3 regions of the Vibrio sp. VPAP30 genome follow, and region 1 is predicted to be linked to each of the others. Evidence: predicted binding sites of a transcription regulator. Region 1 holds the regulator's gene; each other region holds the start of a gene.
The links. The regulator MetJ, encoded in region 1, represses methionine synthesis genes. The targets are predictions, from matches to a motif close to TTAGACNTNTANANGTCTAA.
Positions count from the first base shown of each region.

Region 2: metK (methionine adenosyltransferase) is a predicted target of MetJ. The motif match lies at 1,710-1,729, and genes of this name have one in related genera.
Region 3: metA (homoserine O-acetyltransferase MetA) is a predicted target of MetJ. The motif match lies at 2,080-2,099, and genes of this name have one in related genera.

Region 1 covers NZ_LBLS01000010.1:5,511-9,659, reverse strand. Annotated here, with positions in the region: gene rpmE (50S ribosomal protein L31) at 170-388, shown strand; gene ZX61_RS01560 (malic enzyme-like NAD(P)-binding protein) at 645-1,922, shown strand; gene metJ (met regulon transcriptional regulator MetJ) at 2,015-2,332, opposite strand; gene ZX61_RS01550 (O-succinylhomoserine (thiol)-lyase) at 2,552-3,718, shown strand; gene ZX61_RS01545 (bifunctional aspartate kinase/homoserine dehydrogenase II) at 3,718-4,149, shown strand, end outside.
Region 2 covers NZ_LBLS01000036.1:41,062-45,210, forward strand. Annotated here, with positions in the region: gene ZX61_RS15625 (DUF2189 domain-containing protein) at 1-197, opposite strand, end outside; gene metK (methionine adenosyltransferase) at 471-1,625, opposite strand; gene tkt (transketolase) at 1,949-3,943, shown strand; gene epd (erythrose-4-phosphate dehydrogenase) at 4,077-4,149, shown strand, end outside.
Region 3 covers NZ_LBLS01000018.1:68,644-72,792, reverse strand. Annotated here, with positions in the region: gene ZX61_RS24700 (methyl-accepting chemotaxis protein) at 1-425, opposite strand, end outside; gene ZX61_RS07115 (hypothetical protein) at 699-1,082, shown strand; gene ZX61_RS07110 (DUF3859 domain-containing protein) at 1,183-1,620, opposite strand; gene ZX61_RS07105 (ATP-binding protein) at 1,596-1,991, opposite strand; gene metA (homoserine O-acetyltransferase MetA) at 2,122-3,063, shown strand; gene ZX61_RS07095 (alpha/beta fold hydrolase) at 3,060-3,878, opposite strand; gene pilW (type IV pilus biogenesis/stability protein PilW) at 4,001-4,149, shown strand, end outside.

The sequences.
Region 1 (4,149 bases):
ATTCCAGACCTAAATTGGTTGATCCTAAGTCAGCTATTCATTACTATATCGCGCCTTAGTGATATGGCTGGCTCTAGAGCAGCGGTATCCAAAAAGGTTTTTTATTAACTACGTGTGGTGTCCGGCTTAGAATCGGATAGCGACACGGCCTATATTTAGAGGTTCTCCCATGAAAGCTGGTATCCACCCAGAATACAAAGCAGTAAAAGCGACTTGTTCTTGCGGTAACTCTTTTGAGTTCAACTCAACTCTAGCTAAAGAGTCTATCCACCTAGACGTATGTGACAAATGTCACCCATTCTACACTGGTAAGCAACGTATCGTTGATACAGGCGGCCGTGTTGATCGCTTCAACAAGCGTTTCGGTGCTCTATCAAGCAAGAAGTAATTTCTTCTTAGCCGAATCTAAAAAGGACGCCCAGGCGTCCTTTTTTGTTACCTGTCACTCAAGCAATAGCCATTTTGCAGAGTAATCTATTATTAATTTTGATATTCGCTAGCCATATCTCTGTTCATCTGGTCTTATCTCCAGTCATTTACTACTTTTTATTGCTTTGGCTCGCATTCCGACCTAGGCAGCTTGACTTAGTTACTCTAGAATGGATTCCCCCTTTCCATATAATTATTAATGAGTACCTACACCTATGTCAGACGACAATCGCCAAGAAGTATCCCCTGAAGAACAATTTCGTCAGCAAGCATTGGACTACCATGCTTACCCGACTCCGGGTAAAATTGAAGTTGCGCTGACAACACCAGCAGAAACAGCCAAAGACCTTGCTCTTGCTTATAGCCCTGGTGTTGCAGAACCAGTACGTGAAATCGCACAAAATGCTGACAACGTCTACAAGTACACGTCAAAAGGCAACATGGTTGCGGTTATTTCAAACGGTACGGCGATTCTTGGCCTTGGCAACTTAGGTCCTCTAGCTTCTAAACCTGTAATGGAAGGTAAATCTCTACTTTTCAAACGCTTCGCTGGTTTAGACTCGATCGACATTGAAGTAAAACACCGTACTATAGAAGAATTTGTCGATACTGTTGCTAATATCGCCGATACTTTTGGTGGCATTAACTTAGAAGACATCAAAGCACCAGACTGTTTCGAAATTGAAAAGCAGCTAATTGAACGTTGTGACGTTCCGGTATTCCATGATGACCAACACGGTACGGCGATTGTTACCGCAGCGGGTATGCTCAATGCTATTGAACTTCAAGGAAAGAAGTTAGAAGACGCCACCATTGTGTGTCTTGGTGCGGGGGCAGCAGCAGTAGCGTGTATGGAGCTACTGATAAAATGCGGTGCTATGCGTGAGAAAATCTACATGCTTGACCGTAAAGGGGTTATCCATACTCGTCGTGACGACCTAAATGAATACAAGCAGCTATTTGCCAACAATACCGACAAACGCACATTAGAAGACGTGATTGATGGTGCAGACCTATTCCTTGGTGTATCAGGTCCCAACTTACTCTCCCCAGAAGCACTAGCTCTAATGGCAGACAAACCGGTTGTATTTGCTTGTTCAAACCCAGATCCAGAGATCAAACCTGAACTCGCTCACGAAGTACGCAGCGATCTGATCATGGGTACTGGTCGTAGTGATTACCCTAACCAGGTTAACAACGTGCTATGTTTCCCATTCATCTTCCGTGGTGCGCTAGACGTGCGCGCAAGTGAAATTAACGATGAAATGAAACTTGCAGCCGTAGACGCTATTCGTCTGCTAGCAAAGGAACAAGTGCCAGCAGAAGTGCTGTCGGCTGCCGGAGTTGATGCGCTGTCATTTGGTCCTGGTTACATCATTCCAAAACCAATGGACCCACGCCTGCTGCCACGCGTTGCTAAAGCCGTTGCTCAAGCAGCTGTTGATTCAGGTGTCGCTCGCATTGAGATGCCAGAAAACTATATGGCTGAGTAATCTGACCAATGATGAAAAAACCGCTGTCTTAACAGCGGTTTTTTTGAATTTCAATTTCGTCAGCGTGCGAAAATTTGGTGCGATTATTTTAATTATTCGTCGAAAGATTCGAACTCAATGCCCATCTCTGTCATCAGTTTTTTCACTTCAGCAGGAAGATCGTCCGGGCGGTCTTTACGTAAATCTTCGTCGGTCGGCAGTGGCTGCCCGGTATATGCATGCAAAAAAGCTTCACACAATAGCTCACTGTTTGTTGCGTGGCGCAGGTTATTAATCTGACGACGTGTACGCTCATCAGTCAAAACCTTTAATACTTTCAATGGAATAGAAACTGTAATCTTTTTTACTTGTTCGCTTTTCTTTCCATGCTCAGCATATGGGCTAATGTATTCGCCATTCCAATCTGCCATTGCGCACCTTTCGTTATTTTTTATGGTTGAAAATAGAATCCCCAATTTTAGCGGTATTTATAGCCACAAGCAAAGACATACGGACGTCTAGAAGTGTTGACGGCCACAAAAATGACAAGTAAAGTGGAAAGGTATGGGATAGGAATAACATATATCTAACACGATAAAGGTATAGCGTATTCCCAAATAGAAGTCACTAAAGTTCGAAAGGAAACACTTATGAGCACCCGCAAACCAGCCACAATCGCGGTACGTACTGGCATCGAATCTGACACCCAGCATCACGCTGTTGTTCCACCGATTTACCTCTCGACTAATTATGGCTTTCCTGCGTTTGGGGATGTTCCTAAATATGATTACACGCGTTCAGGTAACCCAAACCGTGGGCTGCTAGAAACAGCGCTGTTTGAACTAGAATCCGGCAAAGGTGCCGTAGTGACTAACTGTGGCACTTCGGCTTTGAACCTATGGGTATCAGCTTTCTTAGGTCCAGATGACTTAATCGTCGCTCCTCACGACTGTTATGGTGGTACCTATCGCCTATTTAATACTCGTGCTAATAAAGGTGACTTTAAAGTTGAGTTTGTCGATCAGTCAGATGAGCAAGCGTTGAATGCTGCCATTGCCAAAAAGCCAAAACTTATCCTGCTAGAAACGCCATCTAACCCGCTAGTACGCGTAGTCGACATTGCCAACGTATGTGAAAGTGCAAAACAAGTGGGATCTCTGGTCGCTGTCGACAACACCTTTTTGACACCTGTGTTCCAAAAACCTTTAGACCTCGGCGCTGACTTCGTTGTTCACTCAACAACCAAGTACATCAATGGTCACTCAGATGTTATCGGTGGGGTCATCATTACTAAAACCGAAGAACATGCAGAAGAGCTCGCTTGGTGGGGAAACTGTATCGGTGCGACAGGGACACCGTTTGATAGTTACATGACACTACGCGGCATCCGTACTCTGGGTGCACGTATGAAGGTGCATGAAGAAAGCTCTAGTCAAATTTTAAGCTTCTTACAGACGCAAGAGTTAGTCGGTCGTATCTATCATCCGAGCTTGCCGGAGCACCCAGGTCATGAGATCGCCAAGAAACAACAGTCAGGCTTTGGTTCAATGCTAAGTTTTGAGTTTGCAGGCAGCTTTGAACAGCTTAAATTCTTTGTTGGTGAGCTAGAACTTTTTTCTCTTGCCGAATCTCTCGGCGGAGTTGAAAGCCTAATCTGTCATCCAGCGTCCATGACACACAGGGTGATGGGCGAAGAAGCCCTTACCGAAGCAGGTGTCTCACAGCAATTGCTGCGCCTATCTGTCGGGCTTGAAGATGCCGATGACTTAATTGCTGACCTTGAACAAGCTTTTTCGAAAGCTAAGGAAGCCTTCTAATGTCTACTCAGCGTCAACTACATAAATTTGGTGGAAGTAGCCTTGCTGACCCTGAATGCTATCGTCGTGTAGTCGATATCTTAAAAGAATACTCCCAAGCCGAAGATCTGATCGTGGTTTCAGCAGCAGGCAAAACCACCAACCGTCTGATCACCTTTATTGAAGCACTTAGCAACGATGGACGAATCGCCCATGAAGAGCTTCAAGCATTGCGTCAATTTCAAACCGAGCTGGTTGAGGCGCTCATTGAAAGCGAGGAAAAAGAGCAGTTACTTGCAATCTTAAACGATGAATTCAGCACTTTAGGCGAACTTACTTACCCACTTAATAATGCTGAAAAAGCCGCTATTTTAGGTCATGGCGAGGTTTGGTCGTCACGCTTATTGGCTGCTCTGCTCAATCAACATGCTTTACCTGCTGTCACCCAAGAT
Region 2 (4,149 bases), on a different contig from region 1:
ATTGCGGCGGCCATAAAGCACAAACCGTAAAAAGCACTGATCAGAGGCATGCGGACGAAGTCATGCAAACCGAGTGCAAGCCAGTGGAATGGAGCTGAAATACTGACCTGATTGCACTGAATAGTGCGGGCGTATTCTGAATCTGGGACCTGCTTTTGTTTATCTTTGAAGTCGTCTGAGTTAACCGTACGAGGCATACGCCCTCCTTGATCGATTCTCTACCTACACTGTGCTAGTTAAGCAGCAGTGAATGGAACTCGATGCCCGGCTTGGCGACGTCGTTGATGTAAGCGGCGCATCAGTTAAACTGTTTACGAAGCGAAATCGATGAGTGATTTTGTCCGTTAACATATTTTTAACTATTGACCCCATGGCAAAAAAATACAAATTTCTTGATGTTTTTTTGCGTACAAAAAAAGAACGTCTGGTAAACCAGACGTTCTTTAACTGTTTGTTCGAGCAATGCAAGATTATTTCAGACCAGCAAACTCACGTAGTAGTGCTGCTTTGTCTGTTGCTTCCCAAGGGAACTCTTCGCGACCAAAGTGACCGTATGCAGCTGTCTTTTTGTAGATAGGCTGAAGTAAGTTCAACATCTCTTGCAGACCGTATGGGCGAAGATCGAAGTGTTGACGTACTGCTTCAACGATAATGTCTTGCGATACTTTCTCAGTACCGAAGGTTTCAACCATTATAGAGGTTGGATCTGCCACACCGATAGCATAAGAAAGTTGAATTTCACAACGATCTGCTAGGCCTGCAGCAACAATGTTCTTAGCTACGTAACGCGCTGCGTATGCTGCGCTGCGGTCAACTTTTGATGGATCTTTACCAGAGAAAGCACCGCCGCCGTGACGGGCTGCACCACCGTAAGTATCAACAATGATCTTACGACCTGTTAGACCACAGTCACCCATAGGACCGCCGATGACGAAGCGACCAGTTGGGTTGATGAAGAAGTTTGTCTCTTTGTTGATCCACTCAGAAGGCAGTACAGGTTTGATGATCTCTTCCATTACCGCTTCACGCAGGTCTGGTGTAGAGATTGAATCACAGTGCTGTGTAGAAAGAACCACAGCATCAATGCCAACAATCTTACCTTGGTCGTACTGGAAGGTTACCTGAGATTTAGCGTCAGGGCGTAACCATGGCAGTGTGCCGTTTTTACGTACTTCAGCTTGTTTTTGTACAAGAAGGTGCGAGTAGGTAATCGGTGCTGGCATTAGAATGTCAGTTTCGTTAGTCGCGTAACCGAACATGATGCCTTGGTCACCAGCGCCTTGCTCTTTAGGATCCGCTTTATCAACACCTTGGTTGATGTCAGGAGACTGCTTACCGATAGTGTTTAGAACTGCACAAGAGTTTGCATCGAACCCCATATCAGAGTGAACGTAACCGATTTCACGTACCGTCTGGCGAGTTAGCTCTTCGATATCTACCCATGCTGATGTTGTGATTTCACCACCAACCATCACCATGCCAGTCTTTACGTAAGTTTCACACGCAACACGTGCTTTTGGATCTTGCTCTAGAATCGCATCAAGGACTGCATCAGAAATTTGGTCAGCAATTTTATCTGGATGACCTTCTGAAACAGACTCAGAAGTAAACAGGTGCTTAGCCATGTGAGCTCCACTTTTAATTTTTTAGAGAGCGCTCCCGTTATTAAAGGTGGAGCACTAATAAATAATACTGATATCTGTAGGTGTATCTACATCTAGACGTCTATTTTAGTTTTGAACGCTCGGATTACAAGCTCTTTTTTGCTATTTGATAAAACCAAACGTTTGCTTTAACTGTTCGAAATATTAGTAACTTTTGTCGATTTGCTGCGAAAGCTAAGAAATTTGTGAGCTTTTGTCTTGGAAAACGATTGCAGTGCTGGTGGTGCTTTGAGAGAATTATCGCCCATTTTATTTTGATTCGCTTAATCCATTCAGGAGCTGACATGTCTTCTCGTCAACATCTCGCTAATGCAATCCGTACGCTAAGTATGGACGGTGTACAACAAGCAAACTCTGGCCACCCAGGTGCACCTATGGGTATGGCTGATATCGCTGAAGTTCTTTGGCGCTCACATCTAAACCATAACCCGGCAAACCCAGAGTGGGCTGACCGCGACCGTTTCGTACTATCAAACGGCCACGGTTCTATGCTTATATACTCGCTACTGCACCTAGCAGGTTACGAGCTGTCTATCGACGATTTGAAAAACTTCCGTCAGCTGCACTCTAAGACTCCAGGTCACCCAGAGTACGGTTACGCACCAGGTATCGAAACAACAACTGGGCCACTAGGCCAGGGTATCACTAACGCTGTAGGTATGGCGCTGGCTGAGAAGACCCTTGCAGCACAGTTCAACAAAGAAGGCCACGACATCGTTGACCACTTCACTTATGCATTCATGGGTGACGGCTGTCTGATGGAAGGTATCTCTCATGAAGCGTGTTCACTGGCAGGTACACTAGGTCTTGGTAAACTTATCGCGTTCTGGGATGACAACGGCATCTCAATCGATGGTGAAGTTGAAGGTTGGTTCTCTGACGATACACCTAAGCGTTTTAAAGCTTACGGCTGGCACGTGATCCCAGCAGTAGACGGTCATGATTCTGAAGCGATTAACGCAGCAATTATTGCAGCGAAAGCAGATCCTCGACCAACGCTAATCTGTACTAAAACAGTGATCGGTTTTGGTTCGCCTAATAAGTCTGGTTCACATGACTGTCACGGTGCACCACTAGGCGCTGAAGAAATTGCAGCAACACGTAAAGAGCTTGGTTGGGAATACGGTCCATTTGAAATCCCTGCTGATGTATATACACAGTGGGATGCAAAAGAAGCAGGTGCAGCTAAGGAAGCTGCGTGGAATGCTAAATTCGATGCATACGCGGCAGCTTACCCAGTTGAAGCAGCAGAGCTTAATCGTCGTCTAAACGGCGACCTACCAGCACGGTGGGAAGAGAAAGCAAACGCAATCATTGCTGATCTTCAAGCGAACCCAGCCAATATTGCATCACGTAAAGCGTCGCAAAATGCTCTAGAAGCGTTCGGTGCTATGCTACCAGAATTCCTAGGCGGCTCTGCTGACCTTGCGCCTTCTAACCTAACCATGTGGTCTGGTTCTAAGTCAGTATCTGCAGAAGATGCTTCTGGTAACTACATCCACTATGGTGTACGTGAGTTCGGTATGACAGCAATCATGAACGGTATTGCTCTGCATGGTGGTTTTGTACCATACGGTGCAACTTTCCTAATGTTCATGGAATACGCACGTAACGCAATGCGTATGGCTGCTCTGATGAAAGTTCAGAACATCCAAGTTTACACGCACGACTCTATCGGCCTAGGCGAAGATGGTCCAACTCACCAACCAGTTGAGCAAATGGCATCTCTACGTCTAACGCCAAACATGAGCACATGGCGTCCATGTGACCAAGTTGAGTCGGCAGTGGCATGGAAATTAGCAATTGAGCGCAAAGATGGCCCTACTGCTCTAATCTTCTCTCGTCAAAACCTTGCACAGCAAGCGCGTAGCGAAGATCAAGTGGCTAACATCGCTAAGGGTGGCTACATCCTGAAAGATTGTGCAGGCAAGCCAGAGCTTATCCTTATCGCAACAGGTTCAGAGGTTGAGTTAGCAGTAGAAGCAGCAGCGCAACTAACGGCTGAAGGCAAGCAAGTACGCGTTGTTTCAATGCCATCAACAGATGCATTCGACAAGCAAGACGCTGAATACCGTGAAGCAGTACTACCCTCAGATGTAACAGCTCGTATCGCAGTAGAAGCTGGCATTGCTGACTTCTGGTACAAGTACGTTGGCTTCGGTGGTAAAATCATCGGTATGACAACATTCGGTGAATCTGCACCAGCAGGCGAGCTATTCAAGATGTTTGGTTTCACTACAGAAAACGTAGTCAACACAGCGAAAGAGCTTCTAGCTTAATTGTTAATTGCTTTGAAAGCCGGGTCCTTGTGACTCGGCTTTTTTGTTTTTACCCGATACGATGAACTAGATGCGATTTATAAAGCTATCAGGTAGTATTTGTGACACGAAAATGATGTAGGGCGATGGAGTTATGCTGAAAGTTGCGATCAACGGGTTTGGGCGTATTGGCCGTAATGTTTTACGGGCAGTCTATGAGAGTGGTA
Region 3 (4,149 bases), on a different contig from region 1:
ATAAGCGCATCATTCTTTTGGTTCTTGTGAAAAATTTGAGTGATGTCAGAGGCTATTTTGGCGACACTCGACACCTTACCTTGAGAGTCGTATATAGGGAAATAGGTCGCCTCAAGAACGATGGTTTCACCTTGTTTGTTTTTTCTCTCGAACGTACCTTCTTTCGTAACACCATTCGCTAAGTCACGCCAAAAACTCTGATAAACAGAAGAACTCACATAACTGTCGGTACAAAATATACGATGATGCTTTCCTTTTACTTCTTCTAAGGAGTAACCTACAACACTTAAAAACAGCCGACTCGCATCTTGAATAGTGCCATCAGGGCTAAACTCTATCCATGCAACATGTTTTTTGATTGCGGCATAGACATGATCAGAATGACTGGGGGTCTTAGCGGACTCGGTATCCTTAAAAAACAACATAAATAAACCTTCCTTGGGAAAATGCACTTACTTGTAGTGCTGTAATTATAGACACCCGAGGAATATTAATTGGCTAATCTCAAAGTTTATCCGGAACACCTGCGTCACTAACCTACCATTCAAGCTGTAAAGTAGTACGCAACATAAGAATTATTAAGCGAAAATCACTCGTGTTTACTTTCAAATCATCGTAACTAGATTATTCCCTTTAGCGCGATGATAATTTAGACTGCTTTGAGTCATTGATACATTTGAACCAAGGATAGATAGTACATGAGCTCAAGTAACATTCTCAGTCAGGCACTGATCGAAAGTGGCCGTGATATTCCACTTCAAGAGCTACTGTTTGCCAAAAGAGTGCTAGATAATTATCTAGCTGTGGCGCAGGAAACAAGCCCTATAGAGCTACTGGCAGAAATGCGTGATGCCGCGAAAGGCGTAGAGTACTTCAAAGCTAACAGCAGTCCATGTGAAGCACGTAACGTAATCAGTAAAATGTTTACAGCGATTGATGCCTCGCAATCATTTGAAGCTTACAAAGAACTCGCAGGTAGACCACGTCAAGCTCTGCATGAACTTATCGAAGACCGTGCGCAGTTAATAAAACATGAACGCGGGTTATTGCTTGCCGCTGGGTATGACTTTTCTCGAATCTAACTTAATTATTGTGAGTAAGGGGCGAACTCTGTTATTGAGAAAGCACCAGTCGCCCCTCCCTAATCAGGGTTAGCTTTTAGACTATCACCACTACTTTGAACTAAAAACCGCGTTGCTTCCAAAATTCACCTTCATCACGTGCATACACATCAAATGTTTTTTCCGCAATGATGTTGCCGTTCAGCGAGATCGTCATTCGCCATTTACCAATATTCGACTCAAACCCGTCAATAGGATCCAGAAGCTGTATTGTATCTCCGAGATAGAAGTCCCAATCGTTACTGCCTATGTGCAAATCACCAGTAAATGGTTCTAGTACTTGGCCTTTTTTACCCCTAATTCCCGGGTGAGCAATACAAAAGTCGATCACCTCGCCCTTGGCTTTTTTGATGTTCACAATAAAGCCAAATTCGATTTCTTCATCTGCAGGCACTTTTGTTGTGAATTCTTGAATCTTTGGCAGATGCTTCGATTTTGAATCCCACTCCTGATAAATGCCGTAAGAAGTCATTTCTACAACTGGGGTACGCTTTGCCATTCTTGCCACCGTTTTTTCATTGATTGAATAGTTTCCGCCGTCACGCCATGGATATTGCCATAGTGGTTATGGCACTCGATAACTTCAAATCTTGCGCTAAGCCGCTTAGCCAGTTTGAAATAGGGAACGATTTCCCAACGCTGAACAAAAGTGTTTGAAACCACGACACTTTTCCCACTGGCAAGGGTTTGTTCCGTCATTGCTTGGCACCACTGATGTGCATTTGCAATTTTCGTCGCGTCGTAAACATAAGCGCCACAGTCACTAATAAAAAACATATCTGCTTCATAGTGCTTGGCTGACATTGTTTTGGCTAACGTGCTTTTCCCTGAACCGGGCAGCCCGCGAATCAACGTAAGTTTTAAGGTCATCGTGAGTTTAACTAGTGAATGAGCGGACGAATATTAATATAAATTGGCACAAATTGGCTATCGACATCTTATTCTGATTGAGTTAAGTTTAGAAGTATAGACGTCCATAAACATGCTTAGGGAGTAAGCTGTGCCAATTAAGATCCCCGATCAATTACCCGCATCTGACGTATTGCGTACTGAGAATATATTCATAATGCCTGAATCTCGTGCGTCAACACAGGAAATTCGTCCGCTCAAGGTGCTGATCCTCAATCTTATGCCTAAGAAAATTGAGACGGAAACTCAGTTCCTGCGCTTGTTATCAAACAGCCCACTCCAAGTAGATATTGAACTGCTGCGTATTGACGACAGACCCAGTAAAAACACGCCAACTGAGCACTTAGATAACTTCTATCGCCAATTTGAAATGGTCAAGGGGCGCAACTTCGATGGACTGATTATTACTGGTGCTCCGCTAGGCTTGGTCCAGTTTGAAGATGTGATTTACTGGGAACACTTGCAAACGATTATGAGTTGGGCAAAGGAGCACGTTACTTCAACCCTTTACGTTTGTTGGGCAGCGCAAGCTGGACTAAAGCTACTTTACGACTTACCGAAACGCACGCGTAAAGAGAAGCTATCTGGTGTGTACCATCATAAGATCCACCAGCCATACCATCCGGTTTTACGCGGCTTTGATGACACGTTCCTCGCCCCACACTCTCGTTATGCTGACTTTTCCTCAGAGTATCTCGCCGAGCACACTGATCTAGATATTCTTGCAACATCAGACGTTGCGGGCGTGTATCTGGCAGCAACGAAAGACAAACGAAATGTATTTGTCACAGGTCACCCTGAGTACGACTCCCATACTTTACATAACGAGTATATTCGCGATCTAGGTGAAGGAATGGAGCCTGCGATTCCTGTTAACTACTATCCGAACAATAATCCAGATAACAAACCGTGCGCAAGTTGGCGCAGTCATGGACACCTGCTATTTGCTAACTGGCTAAACTACTGTGTTTACCAACAAACACCTTACGACTTGGATCACTTCAGCGAAGCAAATTTTACCAAAGACGACTAATGCTCTTTTACTTGGTCAGCAGCCAAAACTATTTGTTGAATCTGTTCAGAAATCAAAGGGATATTTTGCCAAAGGATAAAATGTCCCTCTTTTTCAACTTCGAGATATTTTTTTGTCTTACCAGTTAATTTTGCGATGGCAAAAGCAGAATTCTCTGGGTCTGCAATCGTATCTTCTTTGCCATGAATTAGGGTCACTGGCCGCTCGTCCAACACTGTCCAGTCTTTAGCACTTAGATCACTCAATTCTTTAGCCAGCGGCATCATTTCACCGTTTGACCTCTGCCAATCGCGAGACAGTAGCCAATTAATCAACCAGGTATCTGCAATCTCGTTGTACCACTTTGGCTCTTCAAGCTTGGCATCCAGTGCTGGTGCCACCAAGACCAATCCGTCAACCATGTTCGGTAGTTGGATCGCGAGAGCCAACGCAATAGTAGCGCCTAGCGAATGCCCAACCAAAATATTCGCTTTATCCTTGGCAAGCAATTGGCCTATTGCCGCTGCTTGTCGATCAAGGCTGGTCACCAAATTGGGGCTAGACTCCCCATAGCCTAAGCGGTCAACAGATATAAGCTCTGCTTGAGATTTCAGCATCTCGTCAGACAAATAATCTGTATAGGCTGCGTGACTGCCCGGAGAACCGTGAATAAATATTACCCGGCTGCTCGCTTGTGGATTAGCGACTCTCACAAACGCTAAACCTTCGGTTGTCTTCTCTATTTCAGCATCAAATTCATTTGCAGACGAAGGTTTGCCTGCCATACCAATAATAAAGCTTACTATCGTTGTTAGAACTGCCGCTTTGTTTGTCACTCTCCACCTCATCAATTTGCACCGCCTACTGCAAAACTTGTCGCATACTTTACGCCACTCGCTAATCAGACCGGATGAGTTGAGATATACATTCAACATACTCACAAAACTCATGACCTGTTATGCGCTTAATTTCACTCGCTCTAAGTCTAATCCTTTCCGGTTGTATGGCACCCACCCTTCATGAAATTTCAGATGCTCGGCAACGTTCTGAAGCACGAATTGCACTTGGAGTTGGTTATTTGGAAAAAGGAAATATGCTCAAAGCAAG